DNA from 2 places in the Tsukamurella sp. USMM236 genome. Region 2 is predicted to be linked to the other one. Evidence: riboswitches for the same ligand, from Rfam matches in the RefSeq annotation. Region 2 holds a riboswitch; the other holds the start of a gene.
What was found. A riboswitch is a leader RNA that binds a small molecule or an ion and turns the genes downstream of it on or off. The one in region 2 is predicted to bind cyclic di-AMP.
Positions count from the first base shown of each region.

Region 1: another riboswitch for cyclic di-AMP. It lies ahead of WFK95_RS17570 (C40 family peptidase); the one in region 2 lies ahead of WFK95_RS03915 (transglycosylase family protein).

Region 1 is NZ_JBBCSS010000005.1:158,317-167,721, forward strand. It holds gene WFK95_RS17555 (glycosyltransferase family 4 protein) at 1-697, opposite strand, end outside; gene WFK95_RS17560 (acyl-CoA dehydrogenase family protein) at 733-2,451, opposite strand; gene WFK95_RS17565 (NlpC/P60 family protein) at 2,494-3,507, opposite strand; gene WFK95_RS17570 (C40 family peptidase) at 3,598-4,275, opposite strand; cyclic di-AMP (ydaO/yuaA leader) riboswitch at 4,290-4,442, opposite strand; gene WFK95_RS17575 (hypothetical protein) at 4,564-4,800, opposite strand; gene WFK95_RS17580 (DEDD exonuclease domain-containing protein) at 4,920-6,746, shown strand; gene WFK95_RS17585 (Lrp/AsnC family transcriptional regulator) at 6,774-7,049, shown strand; gene WFK95_RS17590 (hypothetical protein) at 7,053-7,967, opposite strand; gene WFK95_RS17595 (HpcH/HpaI aldolase/citrate lyase family protein) at 7,991-8,842, opposite strand; gene WFK95_RS17600 (aminoacyl-tRNA deacylase) at 8,912-9,379, opposite strand; gene trpD (anthranilate phosphoribosyltransferase) at 9,376-9,405, opposite strand, start outside.
Region 2 is NZ_JBBCSS010000001.1:799,870-809,274, forward strand. It holds gene WFK95_RS03910 (hypothetical protein) at 1-654, opposite strand, end outside; gene WFK95_RS03915 (transglycosylase family protein) at 858-1,532, opposite strand; cyclic di-AMP (ydaO/yuaA leader) riboswitch at 1,543-1,704, opposite strand; gene WFK95_RS03920 (MoaD/ThiS family protein) at 1,856-2,095, opposite strand; gene moaA (GTP 3',8-cyclase MoaA) at 2,100-3,089, opposite strand; gene WFK95_RS03930 (hypothetical protein) at 3,086-3,307, opposite strand; gene WFK95_RS03935 (cold-shock protein) at 3,386-3,811, shown strand; gene WFK95_RS03940 (TetR/AcrR family transcriptional regulator) at 3,808-4,422, opposite strand; gene WFK95_RS03945 (DHA2 family efflux MFS transporter permease subunit) at 4,458-5,846, shown strand; gene WFK95_RS03950 (hypothetical protein) at 5,850-6,071, opposite strand; gene WFK95_RS03955 (DUF2771 family protein) at 6,068-6,610, opposite strand; gene WFK95_RS03960 (MFS transporter) at 6,613-8,310, opposite strand; gene WFK95_RS03965 (DUF3027 domain-containing protein) at 8,397-9,125, shown strand; gene WFK95_RS03970 (sacsin N-terminal ATP-binding-like domain-containing protein) at 9,127-9,405, shown strand, end outside.

The DNA.
Region 1 (9,405 bases), on a different contig from region 2:
GCCCGCCGCCCACGATCAGCAGCTTGGCGCCGGGCACCTGCGTCCGGATGCGCGGCAGGGCGCGGATCAGCATGTCCTGTCCCTTGCGCGGCACGAGCCGCGAGAGGCACAGCACGACGGGCTCGTCCTCGCCGAGGCCGTAGCGGGCGCGCAGGGCCGAGCGGGCGGCATCGTCGGGCCGGAAGACGTCGCTGTCGACGCCGGGCGGGAGGTGCTCCAGCGCGGCGCGCGGGCCGAACGCGGCGGCGAACCGGCCGCGTGTGTACTTGCTGACGTACGTCGTCACGTCCGTGGTGTCGCCGATCCGGCGCAGGCAGGCGCGCGACGGCGGCAGCATCGACCAACCCACCTCGTGGCCGTGGGTGGAGGCGACGGTGCGCAGCGCGCCGGCGTCCTTGAGCGGGGCGCCCAGGAGCGCGAGCGGGGCCGCGGCGCCGAACCAGACGGTCTCGATGTCGCGGGAGCGCACCAGGTCCCGGGCGCGGGAGAACGCGTCGGGAGTCGGGATCATCAGGGTCGTCGGGTGGCGGACCACCTCGAAGGGCTGTGCGGCGTCGTATTCCTCGCTGCCGCGCCAGCGCGAGGCGTACACCACGAGCTCGTCGGCGGGCAGTTGCCGGACGAAGGCCTGGAGGTAGGTCTGGATGCCTCCGGGGCGGGGCGGGAAGTCGTTGGTGACCAGCAGCGTGCGCGGCATGGGTCAACCGTACTGGGCGCCCCCTCCCCGACCGCTCAGGGGCGCATCTCGTAAGCGCCGTCGTACGCCGCGACCTGGTCCCACACCCGATCGAAGGTCGCCTGGTCCGCGACGGGCCGGCGCACCGCGTCCAGCGCCCACTGCTGCTGGGCCGCAGTGGCTCCGGGCTTGCCGTACAGGCCGATGGCGTACGCCGAGAAGTCGCGGATCTGCACGTCGAAGATGCGGCTGAGCAGGCTGCGGTCGAGCCCGATGAGGGCGGCCTGCTCCAGGATCAGCTGGCCGTAGACCACGAGCGAGAAGAGATGCCCGACGTTGAGGACGAAGTCGAGGTCCTCGGCCTGCGCCTTGTCGGGCGCCGCGGTCAGCAGGAGCTCGCGCAGCGCCTTCGCCTGCTCGTAGAAGATCGCGACGTTGGGCTCGTCCGCCGCGGCCTCGTAGGCGGTCGTCCAGTCCGCGAACGGCACCTTGCTCGCGCCGCCCAGCGGCCCCTGGGCGAAGAAGAAGGCGTCGTCGGCGGCGTCGAGGCGGGTGCCGACCTCGGGGTACTCGGCCGGGTTGAGGAGGTAGTTGGGCATGTACTTGAGGATCTGCGCCACGTTCACGTGCACGGTGCCCTCGAGCCGCGGCATCCACCCGATGTACCGGTTGGCCTGGTGGAAGTACGTCGTCTTCTCGTAGCCCTTCGCCGCGATGACGTCGAGCAGCAGGGTCACGACCTTCTCCCCCTCGGAGGTGACCTTCGACTTCGTCATCGGGTTGAAAAGCAGGTACCGCCGGTCCTCCCGGCTGGCGCTGCGGAAGTAGTCGACAGAGCGGTCGCTGAACAGCTTCATCGCGGCGAGCCGGGCGTAGGCGTCGACGAAGTTGGCGCGCACGTGGCTGAAGTCGGTGACGGGGTGGCCGTACAGGATTCGATTGTTGGCGTGGGTGATCGCCTCGTACAAGGCGTGCTCCCCGATGCCGATCGCGCCGTGGCACAGGTTGAACTTGCCGACGTTGACGGTGTTCAGCGCGGCGGCGAAGGCGTCGGGGCCGGTGTGCAGGACGTCCTCAGCAGCCACCGGGTAGTCGTGCAGGGCGAACGTCGAGACGAACATCTGCGAGTGCACGACGTTGTCGATCAGCTCGTAGGCCGGATGGCCGCTGTCCGCGGCGAAGAAGACGTAGCCCTCCGGCCCTTCCACGTCCGCGCGCCGGCCGAACACCGAGACCATGCCGGCGACGTTGCCGTTGCCGATGTAGTACTTGGTGCCGGAGGCGGTGAAACCGCCGTCGCCCGTCGGGGTGAGGATCATGTCGGTGTCGTACACGTCGGCGCCGTGCGCCCGCTCGGAGAGCCCGAAGGCCATGACGCCGCCGTCGGCCAACTGGCGCGCGGCCTTCCGCTTGGCCTCCTCGTTGGCGCTCATCCAGATCGGCCCCAGGCCGAGGATGGTGACCTGCTCGGCGTACCAGTACGAGAGGCCGTAAAAGCCGAGGATCTCACTGAGCGCAGCGTTGCGGGCCCCGTCCCACCGGCGGTTCGGATCCCCGTCCGCGTAGGCCGCGGGCGTGAGGAACGTGGCGAACAGCTTCTCGCGCTTCTCGAACTCCAGGAAGTCCGCCACCCAGTCGGCATCGAGATCCGCCTGCAGGAGCCGTCGTTTGCCGTACGACTCGAAGAAGTCGACGGTGGCCCGCAGCAGTCGCCGGGTCTCCTCGTCGAAGTGCGCGTAGTCGGCGGTTTGCGGATTCAACAGGAAAGCGGCCATGGCTCACTGTAGCGCCGTGGATGCCCTCCGGACCGCGGTTGACTAGTAGCGGACCGCCGAGTTGTACGGGCCGGCGGCGTCGATCGGCACGACCTGCACCGGGACGCCGAAGGTGGAGGCGTGCACGACCTTTCCGTCGCCGACGTACATGCCGACGTGGGTGGCCGCGGAGTAGTACACGATGATGTCGCCCGGCTGCAGCTCGCCGCGGGAGACGGGGCGCCCGCCGTTGAGCTGGGCCTGCGAGGTGCGCGGCAGGGACTTGCCGGACTGCTGGTAGGCCCAGACCATGAGCCCCGAGCAGTCGAACTGGCCCGGGCCGGTGCCGCCCCAGGCGTACGGGCTGCCGACGCGGGTGAGCGCGGCCCGGACGGCGGCGAGCTCCGCGGTGCTCCCCGGCGGCACCTTGCTGGGGTCGAACGGGGTGGGCGGGCCGATGAGCGTCTGGCGCTGAGCGCCCGTGAGCCGGTCGTAGATCGCCTTGATCCGCGCGATCTCCTGCGCCAGGCGCGACTTCTTCTGCCGGAGATCCGCGGCCTTGCGCTCGGCCTCCGTGCGGGTGTCCTCGGCCGACTTGGCGGCCTCGGCGGCGCGGGTGGCCGCGGAATCGGCCGCGGCCTTCGACTTCTTGTAGGCGTCGACGGTGGCGACGACGTCGCGGTTGACGAAGTCGAGCGTCGACATCTGGTCGAGCATCTGCTGCGGCGAGTCGCTGACGAGCAGCGCGTAGGTGCGGTTGGTGCGCGAGCCCTTGTAGTTGGCGACGACGACCGCGTCGATCTGGGGCTGCAGGGCGGCCTTCCGCGCCTGCACCGCGGCGACCTCGCGCTTGGCGGCCACGAGCGTGGCGTCGGCGGCGCGCTTGGCGGCGGTGGCCTTCTCGGCGTCCTCCTGTGCGGCCTTCGCTGCCTCGTTGGTGCCCGAGGCCTGCTCGGAGAGCGCCTCGTACTGCTTGAGCGCGGCGTCGGCGGTGTCGGGATCCGCGGTCGCGCTACCGGTGACGGTCAGGCCGGCCACGAGGGCGACCACGGCGGACGCAGCGGATCCGCGCAGCACGAGCGAACGGGACGAGGAGGTCGATGACACGGCCGAGCGGGTCCTTCCAAGCTGGAGCACGATTGCGAACGCAATCACTGCCAGGTTACGTCAGTAACGACGGGCGGAGTAGACCGACATCTCGTTGAGCGGGCTCACCTTGACCGGGATGCCGTAATTCACCGAGTGCACGACCTTGCCGTTGCCGATGTAGAGCGCGGCGTGGCTGCCGCCGTTGTAGATCACGATATCGCCGGCCTGCAGGTCCGAGATCGGGATCGAGCGACCGCCGCCGAGCTGGCCGTAGCTGTCGCGCGGGACGGTGATGCCGGCCTGCTTCATGGACCAGTAGACGAGTCCCGAGCAGTCGAACGAGTTGGGGCCGGCGGAGCCGTAGGAGTAGGGCAGGCCGGTGCGCGACAGCGCGGCCTGGACGACCTTGGCCTTCGCGCCGCCGGGCTGCGCTCCGGCGACGGTGGTGACGCCCGGCTTCGGGGCGATCGCGACCCCGCTCACGACGTTGGGGCGCGCGGTGGTGTTGCGGGAGGTGACGGTCTGCGCGGGCTTCGCGGCGGGCTTGGCCTTCCCTGCGGCGACCGCGGGCTTCACGCCGGGCGCGGGGGCGGGCTTCGCCTTCGGCGCGACCGGTGCCGGCGCCGCGGGGGCGGGCGCTGCGAACGCGGCCGTGGGCACCGCGAGCGTGCCGAGGGTCACGGCGCCCGCTGCGAGGGCACCGCGGGCGACGGTGGCACCGCGGCTGGGCTGCGGCTGAAGTCGGTGTTTCGCCACGAAGCGATTCTCCTAAGTTTCTTCCCGACCGCCGACCGAGTTAGCTGACGGGTTCGGGCGAGGAAGATGCCCTACCCCGGAGGCTCTACGAACCTCCGGCGATTCACCCCGGATAACGCGTGTGGGTCCCCGGCGAGGCCTCGCGGCCTCTTAGGCGGTGACCTCGGGAGACGGGGCGATTTTCGCTCCGGGCTCCTCCGCAAGGTCTCAGAAAGATTACGAAACGGAAACGCGCCTGTCTAGCCGGACGCGCCGGGGGAGCCTCCCCAGACACCCCCGAGACCTCCCCTAGCCGGCCTGTTTCGCCTGGTCAGGAACCACCCTGAGGCGCGGCAACATTCCCTCGTTCGCGAAGGCCGCGATTGCGTCACTCAGACCCGGTTCCGTGACCGAAGCACCCCCGACGCCGGAACCCGGCACGGGCGGCGTGGCCACGACCACCGGTCCGAGGAGGAAGCCCACGGCGCAGTCGCCGCAGGCTCGCGGCTTCGCGGGGCAGGTGGAGCAGTCGACGTGCAGCGTCATGGCGCGTCCCTTCGTTGACGGGGTCTCGATGCCGGCGACGCTAGGCGCGGCGACTGACAAGTTTCGAGTGCGCGTTCGGGCGGCGAAAACCTGTCGGTGGGGTGTTCTACCGTCACGCCATGCAGCTCAGCCTGGACGATTGCGAGACGGGCACCGTCGACCCGCCCCTGCGTGAGGTGACCTTCGTGGTGGTCGACCTGGAGACCACGGGCGGCTCCCCCAAGGGCGGGGACGCGATCACCGAGATCGGCGCGGTCAAGGTGCGCGGCGGTGAGGTCCTGGGCGAGTTCGCGACGCTGGTCGATCCCGGTTGCGGCATCTCCCCGCACATCACCCACCTCACCGGCATCACCACCGCGATGGTCACGGGCGCCCCGCGGATCGAGTCAGTGCTCCCTTCCTTCCTCGAGTTCGCGCACGGCGCCGTCCTGGTCGCGCACAACGCCCGCTTCGACCTCGGCTTCCTCAAGGCGGCCGCGGCCGCTACCGGCACCCCATGGCCGAAGCCCGCGTCGCTGTGCACGGTGCAGCTCGCGCGCCGGGTGCTCACGCGGGACGAGGCACCGTCGGTCAAGCTCAGCGAGCTCGCGCGCCTGTTCCGCACCGAGACCACGCCCAACCACCGCGCGCTCGACGACGCACGGGCCACGGTCGAGGTGCTGCACGGGCTGATCGGCCGCGTGGGCAACCTGGGCATCCACACCCTCGGGGAGCTCCGCGGGCACCTCCCGTCCGTCACGCCGCAGCAGCGCGCGAAGCGCCACCTCGCCGATCCGCTGCCGGAGCGGCCCGGCGTGTACCTGTTCCGCGGTCCGGGGAACGAGGTGCTCTACGTGGGCACGTCGGGGAACCTGCACCGCCGGGTGCGCAGCTACTTCACCGCCGGCGAGACGCGGGGCCGGATCAAGGAGATGGTGGGCCTCGCGGAACGGGTGGACCACGTGGAGTGTGCGCACGCGCTGGAGGCGGCCGCGCGGGAGCTGCGCCTCATCGCCGCGCACACTCCCCCGTACAACCGCCGGTCGAAGTACCCGAAGCGCGGCTGGTGGATCTGTCTGACCGCCGAGCCCTTCCCCCGGCTCGCGGTGAAGCGCTCCGCGCCGCAGGGCACCCCGTGCATCGGGCCCGTGCGCTCCCGCACCGACGCGGCCGATCTCGCGGAACTGCTCGCCGAGGCGTGCGGCCTCCGCACGTGCACCACCCGGCTGCGCGCCGGGGCGGCCCACACCTGCGCGCTGGGACCCGACGGTGCCCGCCCGCTCGGCGGCTGCCAGGCGTCGGCCGTAGCGCCGGAGCCCGCGGCCCTGTACCGGCCGCGGGCCGACCGGGCGGCCGCCGCGCTCACCGGGCACTCGTCGGAGGTCTTCGAGGCGCTGGAGGCGCGTCTGGCCGCGCTCGCGGAGCGGGAGTTCTTCGAGTCCGCCGCCCGGCTGCGCGACCGCGCCGCGCACCTGGTGGACGCGGTCGCCCGCTCACACGCGCTGGTCGCCTTCGCGGACGTGCCCGAGCTCTCGATCGCCCATCCCGACGGGGCCGGCGGTTGGGAGCTGTCGATCGTGCGCCACGGCCGCCTCGCCGCCGCCGGCGTCGCCCCGCGCGGGGTGCCGCCGATGCCCGTCTTCGACCGGCTGCGCGCGGGCGCCGAGTCGGTCTACGAGGCGTTCGGCGACCTCGCCGCGCCGGACGTGCCCGACACCCTCTTCCCCGCCGACACCCTGCACGGCGCGAGTCCCGAGGAGGCGGCGCTCCTGCGCCGTTGGGCGCTGCGGCCGGGGACGCGCATCGTGGACGTGCAGGGCACGTGGGGCGAGCCGCTGGCCGGCGCGGGTCGCTGGCTCGAGTGGGCCGGGCGCGCCTCCGAGGCGGGCCGCGACGCCCGTGCGGCGGCGGCGCATCCGCGCGGGACCGCCAGGCAATACAGTGAGGAGGCCACGCACGCCGCGTGAACGCCAGATCGACCGGAAGGCCCCGCAGTGATCACCGCGATCGTCCTCATCAACGCCGACGTGCACCGCATCCCCGAGACCGCGCAGGCCGTCGCGAACATCGAGGGCGTCACCGAGGTGTACTCGTGCGCCGGCGACATCGACCTCATCGCGAAGGTCCGCGTGCGCGAGCACGACCAGATCGCCGAGGTGGTCACGGAGAAGATCAACCGCATCGACGGCGTCGCGAGCACCTCCACCCACATCGCCTTCCGCGAGTACGCCTCGGCCGACGTCGACGCGGGCTTCGACATCGGGAACTGAGCCTCAGCCGCCGTTGATGATCTCCAGCAGCTCCGGCGGCGGCGTCACGTTCAGGGCGTCATCGGCGATGCTGCTGATCTGCGTCACCGTGCCGTCGCGCCAGTAGTACACGTTCGGCGACACCGGGCCCACCCCGTCGGAGTAGCCGTTGGCGGCGAACACCGGCAACAGCATGAGGCCGCCGAGCGCGGCCTCCGCGTTCGAGCAGGCCGCGAACGCCAGCTGGTTGCGGAAGGGCACAGCGAACAGCACGCCACTGCTCATGTCGATGCCCGGCACCCACCGCGGGAGCAGTTCAGCCAGGAGCAATGCGCCACTGGCCGTGTACACGGAATCGCTGAGAGCGCACAGGAATCGGTGCCCGTCGTGCTCCACGGTCTCGACCCGGATCTCCGCCGTCTCGGTGAGCTCGCGCCACAGGTTGCGCCGCGCGCGGTCGTACCACGGCCCGAGCGGCGCCATCTCCCGCACGGAGCCGTCGCTGAGGATGCTGACCCGGTCCGGGTAGTCGATGGCGAGCACCTCGGCCACGCCGGACTGCCATTCGAGGGCGTAGTCGAAGCTCATCCGACCGTCCGTCGCGGTCACGTCCCACAGCCGCGCGATGATCCGTTCGCGCATCTGCGCCTCGTCCGGCCCCTCGTCCGCCGGTCGGAGCATCGTGCTGAAGTGCTCGCGGACGACTCCGTCCCACTCGGCGGGCCCCACACCGCGGACCTTGCGCATGAGATTGTCGAGCCCGAACGTGCGACCATCCGCGGTCAGCACGTGATCGCCGCGGACCTCCGCCTCGAACCCGTTCTCCGCCAGCACGGTCCGCGTGAGCGACCGCAATCGGTCAGCATCCCGGATCGTCATCAGGTAGAGGTGCGGATCCGGCTGGTCCTCGACCGACTTCTTCCTCCCGAACAGCCCCATGCCCCCGAGAGTAGGCCTCGCGCTCAGTAGCCGCTGTGGCTGACCTCCGCCGCCTCGACCTCGATGCCGAAGTCGACGGCCTGCTGCACGATCTTCTGAGCGCGTGCCAGGCGCGGGAGGTCGGAGCCGTCGGTGATCTTGCCGCCCGACTTCTCGAAGGCGTCGATGAAGCCGTGCGCCCACGCCACCTCGGACTCGCTCGGGCTGAGGCCGCTGTTGATGACGCCGGCGTGCTCCGGCGTGAGGCACAGCTTCCCGGACATGCCCATCTCCTTCGCCAGGGCGGTCCCGGTGGGCAGGTGCGCGATGTTCAGGGTCGGCCCGTCGATGGGCGCGGGCAGGCGGGCCGCTCGCGACGCGATGACCAGCTGCGAGCGTGCGTAGGCCAGGGCGATCGGATCCTCGCCGACCGCGGTGTCCCGCTTGAAATCGCCCGTGCCGAAGGCGATCCGGAAGGTCGACGGCGCAGAGGCGATCCGCGCGACGTTCTGCATCCCGCGGGCGGTCTCGACGAGCGCGAGGATCGGCGTGCCGTCGGGGAGACGGTCCGCGGTGTCGTCGAGGTGGCTCGACCCCTCGGACTTCGCGAGCATCACGCCCTCGAGTCCTGCGCACTGCTTGAGCGCGGCGCAGTCGGCGCTCCAGTACTCGCTCGCCGCGTCGTTGATGCGCACCCACGCGCGGTGGCCGGTCGACAGCCACTCGACGGTGTCCGCCCGCGCCTGCTCCTTGTCCTTCGCGGCGACGGCGTCCTCGAGGTCGATGATCACGGCGTCGGCCTCGCTGGCCTGCGCGACCGCGAAGGACTCGGGATGGGAGGCCGGGACGAGCAGCCAGGAACGGGCGATCTGCGGGGAGACGGTGCGCTTACTCACGCCGTCAAGATTAGGCGCGTGGAACGCTGAATTCCGCGGAATGGAATTTTGTGCGTTGTGTTCGCGCGTCTAGTCGGAGATGTCCGCGACGGTCGCGCCGTACGCCGCGATCAGCGCGTCCGCGTCGACGATCGCGCTGTGTCCGTGCGCGCCGGCGCCGAGCGCCACCGTCGCGCCGGCGATCCGCTCGTCGACGTACACCGGCCAGTCGCCGCGCGCCCCGACGGGCGTGATCGTGCCGCGCTCGTACCCCGTGGCCTCGAGCGCCTCGTCGGCCGGCGGCATCGCGAGCCGGTTCACGCCGACCACTGCGCGAAGCTTGGGCCAGGCGATCGACCGATCGCCGGGGACCAGCGCGAACAGGTAGGCCCCCTCGCCACGGCGCACGACGAGCGACTTCACCAGCTGCGACGGCGGCAGGTCCATCAACGCGGCCGCCTCCTCCAGGCTGCGCGCGGCGGGACGCTCGCGGACGGTCACCGTCAGGCCCCGGGCTGCGGCGTCCGCGCGCATCCGGTCCAGTCCCGACTCGCTCACGCGCCCGCGATCTCCTGCGACAGCGC
Region 2 (9,405 bases):
CGGGAAGCCCGTGCCGCCGACGACCGGGATCGCCGCGCCGCCGATGCCGGCGGGGATGGCTGCGCCGCCGATGCCGGCCGGGATGGCCGTGCCGCCGACGACCGGGATCGCTGCGCCGCCGATGCCGGCGGGGACGGCCACGCCACCGATGCCGGTGGGGACGGGGACGCCGCCCACGCGACCCGTGGGGACGTTCGCAGCGCCGGTGCCCGCGGGAACGGCCGCGGCGCCGGTGCCGGCGGGGCGGGTGGAGCCCGTGGCGGCGGGGACTGTCGCGCCGCCGATGCCGGCGGGCACGGCGACGCCGGCGGGAACGGCCGCGCCGCCCGTGCGGCCACCGGGCGCGACGACGCCCGTGCCGGTTCCGACGCCGCCCAGGCCGGGAACGGCCACCGCGCCGACGCCGGGGACGTTCACGGCGCCGGTGCCGCCCGGCACGCCCGCGGGCCTGGCTGCTGCGGGCTTGGCGGGCGCGGGCTTCGCGGCCACGGGCTTCGCGGGCGCGCCCGGGGTCGGGACGGGCACGGTGGGGCTGCAGGGGCAGCCGGGGGCGGCTGCGGCGGGAGCTGCGACGACGAGGCCCGCGGCGGCGATCAGTGCGCTGACCGCGGCGACTGTGCCGACGGCGCGCGAGGAGCGGTGGCGAGCGATCATCGGTAGCTCTCTTCCCTGCTGAACTTTGCGTTCACGAATACGACCGATGTGAACCTAGCAGATCGTGTGCGAATGCAAAACGATCTGTATCTGTGGTCCTCGGGTGTCGTCGTGCGCGCAAGATTTCGGGCCGAGAACGCCGAAAGGGGCCGCCGGGCGTGATGCCGGCGACCCCTCTCGGGACGTACGTGGTGCGGGTGGGCTCAGTAGCCCTTGGCCGCGGCCTGCTGCAGCATGGCGAGCACGGCCGGGTCGACCTGCTGGCCGCCGCTTTGGGCCTGCGAGATGACCTGGTTGATGTACTGCGAGTTGACCGACTGGCCGGCCTGCGCGACGGGCTTCGCCGCGGGCTTGGCGACGGGCTTCGCCGCCGGCTTGGCGACGGGCTTGGCAGCGGGCTTCGCGACCGGCTTGGCGACGGGCTTCGTCGCCGGCTTGGCGGCGGGCTTGCTGACGGGCTTCGCGACCGGCTTGGTGGCGCCGGTGTCCGTCGGGGAGACGGTGCGCGGGGTCGGCGAGCCGAGGCCGGTGCCGCAGGAGGGCCATGCGCCCTTGCCCTGGCCGGCGAGGACCTTCTCGGCGATCGCGATCTGCTGCGCGCGGCTGGCCTGGTTGGCGGTGGGGGCGTACTGCGTGCCGCCGTACGAGGCCCAGGTGGACGGGCTGAACTGCAGGCCACCGTGGTAGCCGTTGCCCGTGTTGATGGCCCAGTTGCCGCCGGACTCGCACGCGGCGACGGTGTCCCACTGGGAATCGGGGGCGGCGTTCGCGGCGGGGGCGGCGAGCGCGAGACCCGCGCCACCCAGCATCGCGCCCGCGGCCGCGATCTTCGCGGCGCTCAGGCTGGTGGTGGACTGCTTGCGGTGACGACCGGTCATCGTGTGAAGTCTTTCCTCTCTACGCGCGTGCGAAGTTAGCTGTCGGGTTCGAGCGAGAGGCTGCTCGGCCGGTTGCCCGGCTTGACCCCTAGGGCGTGTGCCCTGCGGCCTTGCGGCCGCGGATGGTTCCTCCGCCTTCGTCCAGGTGTAGATCGTGGTGCATTTCCCGAATCGGACGCTGGACGAAGCTCTGCGCTGCGGACGATCGGGTGGCTGCTGCTGCGGCCCTCAGCGACGGTAACAGAACCCGCCCCGTGGCCCAACCGTTACCGGACCGTGATTTTGCGATGTGTGACTGATGTCACTCGGTGTACGCGTACGGATCAGCCGCCGGCGAACGGCGGCAGCACGTCGAGCATCGCGCCGGCCGCGGGCGCCGCGACGTCCCGCACCGCCACCTCGTCGAGCAGGAAGCTGCAGCGCGTGAGCACGCGGCCCAGCTCGGGGTGGCGCGCGGCGAGGAGGTCGGCGACATCGGCGACCGTCGCGCCGTCGGGCACCGGCACGGTCTCCTCCGGCACGCCGGCCGCGGCGCGCGCGGCGGCGAAATAGCGGATCAGCACTCCGTCAGCCCCCGATCGCGCTCATGGGACGGGCGGGCTGTAGGAAGGACGGGTCATCGATGCCGTGGCCGGCCTGCTTGCCCAGCATCGCGGCGAGCCACGCGTCGGCGATCTCCTCGTCGGGCGCGCCGCCGCGGAGCAGCGGCTTGAGGTCGGTCTCGTCGGCGGCGAACAGGCAGGTGCGGATCTGGCCGTCGGCCGTCAGGCGCACGCGGTCGCAGTCGCCGCAGAAGGGCCGCGTGACCGAGGCGATGACGCCCACCGTCGACGGACCCCCGTCGACCAGGAAGCGCTCGGCGGGCGCGCTGCCGCGCGGCTCCCCGTCGGGCGTGAGGGTGAACTCGCGGCGCAGCTCGGCCAGGATGTGCTCGGCCGTGATCATGGTGTTCCGGTCCCAGGTGTGGTCGGCGTCGAGCGGCATGTGCTCGATGATCCGCAGCTCGTAGCCCGCGTCGAGGCAGAGCCGCAGCAGGGGGCGCGCGTCGTCGAGCCGCCCGGGGCCGAGGACGGCGTTGACCTTCACCGGGGTGAGGCCGGCGTCGGCGGCCGCGCGCAGGCCGGCCAGGGCGTCGTCGAGGCGATCGCGCCGGGTGACCTTCGCGTACGCCTCCCGGTCGACGGTGTCGAGGGAGACGTTGACGCGGTCCAGGCCGGCCCCGGCGAGCTTGGCCGCGTGCCGGGCCAGCGACAGCCCGTTCGTGGTCAGCGAGATCTCGGGCCGCGGCTCCAGCGCCGCGGCGTGCGCGACGATGCGGTCGAGGTCGGCGCGCAGCAGCGGCTCGCCGCCGGTGAATCGGATCTCCGTGATTCCGAGGTCGCGGACGCCGATGGTGATGAGCCGGTCGATCTCCGGCCCCGTCAGGACGTGGTCGTTGGCGAGCCAGGGCAGGCCCTCGGCGGGCATGCAGTAGGTGCACCGCAGGTTGCACCGGTCGGTGAGGGAGACCCGGAGGTCGCGTGCGACGCGCCCGTAGCGGTCGACCAGCGGCCTCATGGCCGGGGCTCGCCGTCTCCGGCGCGGCCGCCGAGGATCACCGCGACCACGCCGACGAGGAATCCGACGGGCGCGAGCGGCGTGAGGGCGTACACCCAGGTGGGGGCCGTGGTGCCGTCCGCGAGGAGCGGCGTCAGGAAGAGGGCTGCGATCGCGATCAGCCCGATCGCGAACAGCGCGATCGCGGCGGAGACGGCGACGGAAACGAACTTGCCCATTCCTCTAGACTAGTCGCAGTGCGTCCCGCCGTTCGCGGGGCGCGTTTTGTTGTTCTTAGTGCAGAGCGGGTGATGACGGTGCCTACCGGCAAGGTCAAGTGGTACGACACGGACAAGGGCTTCGGCTTCCTCTCCCAGGAGGGCGGGGAGGACGTGTACGTCCGTTCCTCCGCGCTGCCCGACGGTACCGACGGGCTCAAGCAGGGGCAGCGCGTCGAGTTCAGCATGGCCGCCGGACGTCGCGGCCCGCAGGCGCTGACGGTGACCGTGCTCGAGCCGGCCCCCAGCGTCTCGCGCGGCGCCGCCGCGGGCGCCCAGCGCGGCCGTCGCCCGGCGGCGAACCGTCGGCCTGCCGAGGACCTGAACGTGCTGATCGAGGACATGATCCAGCTGCTCGACGTGGGCGTGCAGCCCGAGCTCCGCAAGGGCCGTTACCCGGACCGCAAGGCCTCCGAGCAGATCGCCAAGGTGCTTCGCGAGATCGCCCGCGAGCTGGACTCCTAGGTCCCCGCTCCGGCCGCTCGGGTCGCCAGCAGCGGCAGGAAGCAGTCGTCCACGATCTCGGCGATGTCCTCGGGCGGCACGGGGCGCAGTGTCATCGCCATCTGGTGTCGCACCAGGTCGGCGGGTAGGCGCACGATCCGGTCGGTGACCCGTGCCGGGTCGACCTCGCCGCGCCCGATCGCCCGGGTGACGGCCTCCTGCATCGACCCGGCACGCGGCCCGACCATGAGTTCGCGCACGTCCTCGGGGGAGTCGCCGGACTCGGCGAAGAACCCGCCGAGGCGCGTCTGCAGCAGGATCATCAGCTCGACGCGGTGGTCGGACATGGCGGTGAGGAGCGCGATCGCGTCGCCGCGCAGGGAGCCGGTCGCGGGCGGCGGTGCGACGGGGGTGCCGCCCAGGTGCGCGAACGCGGCGCGCAGCAGTTCCACCCGGCCGGGCCAGCGGCGGTACAAGACCGACCGCGACGTTCCGGCGCGGGCGGCGACGGCCTCCAGGGTGAAGTCGCCGTAGCCGCCCTCCGTCAGCTGGTCCCACGCCGCGTCCAGGATCGCCTCTTCGAGCGCCGCGCCGCGTCGGCGGGTGCGCGGCGCATCCGACTTTGAGTCCACTTGCGTATCTTATCAACATGGCGCACATTAGATACGTGACTGTATCTAATGTGGCGACCTCGACGCGCTCGATGCGCGCCCTCATCGCAACCCTCGTCGTCGGCGTCTTCGCCCCGATCCTGGACACGACGATGCTGACCATCGCGGTGCACACGCTGGTGCTCGACCTGCGCGCCGACATCGCCACCATCCAGTGGGTGAGCACCTCCTATCTGCTCGCGCTCGTCGTCTCGATCCCGTTGTGCGGATGGCTCGACGCCCGCCTCGGGGGCCGGCGCCTGTGGGTGGCGGCGCTCGTCGTCTTCGCCGTCGGCTCCGCGCTCTGCGCCGCGAGTTGGAGTCCGGTGAGCCTCATCGTCTTCCGCACGCTGCAGGGCGCCGCCGCCGGCGTGCTGATGACGAACATGCAGACGATCGCCGTGCGCGCGGCCGGCGGCGGCTCGGTCGCGCGGGTCACCGCCGCGCTCGGCGTGCCCATCGCGCTCGGGCCCCTGATCGGCCCCGTCGTGGGCGGCGCGCTGCTGCACTGGGCGGACTGGCGCTGGATGTTCGCGATCAACGTCCCGCTGTGCCTGCTCGCCGTCGTGGCGGCGCTGCGGGTGCTGCCGGACGATGCGCCGACGAGCGCCGTTCCGCCGCTGGACCGCACCGGCCTGGCGCTGCTCGCCCCCGGGATCGTCCTCACCTTCTACGGGCTCGCGGAGCTGGCGGAGCGCGGCACGTCGGGCGTCCTTCTGCTGTTCGTGGTGTCCGGGGCGGCGCTGATCGCGGCGTTCGGGGTGCATGCGGCGCGGGTGGGGGACCGCGCCCTCGTGCGTGTGCGATTGGTGCGCATCCCGACCGTCGCCGCGTCGACGCTGGCGAGTCTCGCTGTGGGCGGCGCGCTCATGGGGACGATGTTCCTGATGCCGCTGTACTGGCAGACGGTCCGCGGCGACGGCGCGCTCGCGACGGCCCTGCTCCTCGCGCCCCAGGCCGTCGGGGCGTTCGTGCCGCGGTTCTTCGTCGGCGGGCTGGTGGACCGCTTCGGTCCGCGTCCGGTGGCCGTCTCGGCGATCGCGCTGATGGCGGCCGCGACGGTGCCCTTCGCCTTCGTCACGGCCGGCACGAGCCCGGTCGTGCTCGCGCTCGTGCTGTTCGCGCGCGGACTGGGCCTCGGCGCGGTGCTCGTCCCGATCCTGTCGTCGGCGTACACCGGGCTCTCGCGCGATCAGTTCCCGCACGCCTCGATGTTCACCCGCGGCGCGCAGCAGCTCGGCGGCGCGATCGGCGTCGCGGCGGTGGCCGTCGTCCTGCACGCGGGTCTCGCCCACGGCCCCGCCGAGGCCGCGTTGCACCCGGCGTTCTGGGTGATGGCGGCGGTCACCGTGCTCGGCGTCGTCCCCGCACTCCGCCTGCCGGGGCGGGCGGACCGGACCGGGTGAGGCTCAGAACTCGCGGCGGTCGCGGATCTCGGACTGGTCGGGATTCGCGGGCGGAGGGTCGTTCACCCGCGTCGCCCAGTTGTCGGTCGTCGGGTCGTAGCCGGGAGTGAAGCCGCCGCGCCAGCGGCCCGACTTCTGCCGGCGCCGGACCACGACGGCGAGGACGATCGGCGCCAGCGTGCCCGCGATGACGAACAGCAGGATGACGCTCTCGCCGCCGGTCATGGCTTCTGGACCAGCGCGAAGTCTTTGGAGACGCTGTCGGGCGTCGTGTCGATGCCCCAGACCGCCTGCGCGATGAGGTTGCCCGACGCGTCCTGGTACTGCGACGGGACGTTGATCTCGACGGCCGCGACCCACAGGTCCTCGGTCGACTTGAGCACGAGCGTCGCCTCGGCGGGATCGACGTGGGTGATCGTGTCGAGCTTCGCCTGGCCGCGCTTCGCGTCGTAGCGCTGCACCGTCAGGAACCAGGGGCGCTCGGTGATGTACTCGGGCAGCGAGATGACGATCGCCTGGCCGAACTCCACCGGCAGCTTCACCGGGCGCTGCGCGGTGTCGCACGCCGACGCCTGGACGTTGGTGCAGAACTGCATCGGAGCGACGTTGAGCATGCGGTCCCCGACGGTCGCCTGCAGCGTGGGCCGGGGCTTCGGCTCATCCCGCTTCTCGAGCCCGGCGACGATCGTGAAGGCGAACAGCACCGCCGCGGCGACGGCGAACACCGCGCCGGCGAGGAGGAGCTTCGGGCTGGGCTTGATCATCTTCAGACACCGTTCATCGTGGGTGGGACGTGTTCCGGCCGCTTGCCGCCGAAGTTCGGGATCAGCGAGCCGCCGCGGTAGGTCAGCACCGTCTGCACGGTGCCGACGACCATGATCGCGGCGACGGTCGCGAAGCCGATCCACAGCGTCGGCGGCAGCAGCACGCCGAGCGCGGCGCCGCCGACCCAGCCGAGCTGCAGCGCCGTCTCGGACCGGCCGAAGGCGGAGGCGCGGGACTCGTCGGGCAGGTCGTCCTGGATGGACGCGTCGAGCGAGACCTTGCCCAGCGCGGACACCCCGGACGCGACGAAGGTCACGGCGGCGATGACGACGAGGTTGCCGAAGACCGCCGCGACGATCGCGCCGACGGTGGCCGCGACCGTCGCCTGCACGACGATGCGCGCGGGCCGCGGCAGCTGCAGCCGGGCGCCGATGCCGTTGCCGATGAAGTTGCCGATGCCCGCGGCGGCGCCGACCGCGCCGATCATGAGCAGGGACTCGGTGGCGGAACCGCCCGCCGCCTGCTCGGCCTTGCTGTAGAAGGCGATGTAGAGCGTGAGGAAGCCGGTGAGCACGCGGATGGTGGTGTTACCCCACAGCCCGGTGACCACGCTGCGGCCGAGCGGCACCCGCAGGTTCTTGAACGCCGCGCCGAGCTTCGCGCGCCCGCTCTCCGTGTCCTGCCCGCGGTCCGCCTGCCGTTCCGCGTCGCGCGCCATCGCGCCCGTGTACGAGAGGGTGGTGGGCACCTCGCCCGCCGTGCTCTCGACCCGCTTCGGGATGCGCATGCACATCACGGCGCCGAGCACCGCGAACACCATGAGCGCGTACATGCCGCCGGGGATGTGCAGCATCCGGCTGAGCCCGAACTCGGCGCCCGCGGCGATCGCGCCGCCCACGCCCGAGCCCACGACCAGGCCGAACAGGGTGAGCCGCGAGTTCACCCGGGCCAGGTCGATCGACGGCGGCATCACCCGCGGCACCACCGCGGATTTGAGCACCGAGAAGGATTTACTCATCACCATCATCGCGAGCGCGCAGGGATAGAGCACCCACGGATCGAAGTTGACGGTGTTCGCGATCGGGTCGTACTCGCAGTTCGTGATGAGCAGCACCGCCAGCGCGACGCGGATCCCGAAGGACGCGGCCAGCGCCACCCGGCGCCCGTGCTGGATGCGGTCCAGCAGCGGCCCCATGAACGGCGCGATGATCGCGAAGGGCGCGATGTTCACCAGCAGGTACAGGGCGACCTTCGACTTCGACTCGGCCTGCGCCGCAGCGAAGAACAGGGTGTTCGCCAGCGCCACCATCATCGCGGCGTCGACCGCGTTGTTGAGGATGACCGGGTAGGTGAGGGCGGTCAGGCCGGACTTGTCGGCACCGTCGGCCTTGGTGGCCTGATGCCACTTCGCGATCCCGGCCTCGGTGATCTCGCGGCTGCGCATCGCCGCCACCCGGGTGACCGTGATCTTGCGCGGCATCCGCCGCTGCTCGTCCTCGGCCGCGCGCCGGTCGGCGGCGGACGGGGTGTCCTCGAGCGGGGGTAGGTGGTGGTTGGAGGTGTATTGCGGGCGCGCATCGCCGCCCGCCCCCTGCCGCACGGACTGCCCGCTGTGGGCATGCGGCGTCGACCCCGGACGGCGCCGGGGCTCGTCGGGGGGATACTGCTGTTGCCCCGGATGACCGCTCACACCGACCATTGTTCCGCATCCGCGGCGGTGCCGTCTTCGGGGGCGTGTGCCGCCCGGCTGCACCTGCGCGCCCGCCATCCGGCACAATCGGACGGGTGAGTTCCGCATTGCAGTCAGGCGCCGCGGTCGACCTCGCGCGCGCCGTACTGGAGGCCGACGAGGGCGCCCGGGTGGGCGCGCACGTCGCCACCGTGGTCGAGGACGAGTTCGCGGTGGCCCATTACTTCGAGGCCGACGTACCCGCGTACCGCGGCTGGCAATGGTGCGCGGTGATCGCAGCGACGCCCGGCGGGGAACTGACGGTCTCCGAGACCGCGCTGCTGCCCGGCCCCGGTTCGCTCACCGCCCCCGAGTGGGTGCCGTGGGAGGAGCGGATCCGCGCGGGCGACCTCGCCCCGGGCGACACGCTGCCGCCCCGCGAGAACGACGTGCGCATCGAGCCCGGTCACGCCCTGTCCGGCGACCCGGCCGTGGACGACGTCGCCGGCGAGATCGGCGTGAACCTCGAGCGCGTGATGTCGCGGATCGGCCGGATCGAGGCCGCCGAGCGCTGGCTGGCCGGCGACTTCGGCCCGGAGTCCGAGATGGCCCGCTCCACCCGCTACCACTGCGGCGACTGCGCCTTCTTCCTGCCGCTGGCCGGCGCGCTGGGCGCGGCCTTCGGCGCCTGCGGCAACGAGTACTCGGCCGACGGCCGCGTCGTGCACGCGCACTACGGCTGCGGCGCGCACTCCTCGGTCACGGCACCGTCGGGCCAGGGGAGCCCCGCGTACGAGCCCTACGACGACGGCGCCGTCGAGAAGGTTCCCGCCGAGCAGGCCTGACATGGCCGCCGATCCGTTCGGTACCGCCGCGCTGCGCCGCGCGACCCTCGCCGCGTGGCGCGATTCACCCACCCGCGCGGCCGAGGACCTCGCCGCCGAGCGGGACCTGGTCACCGTCGGCTACCGCGACCGCGTCGCCGTCGAGCTGGCGCAGAACGCCGCCGACGCCGCCACCGCCGCCGGGATCCCCGGCGAACTGGCCGTCTGGGCCGAGGCCGACGGGGTGCACGTCGCCAACACCGGCGCACCGCTGTCGAAGTCCGGGGTCGCCTCCCTCGCC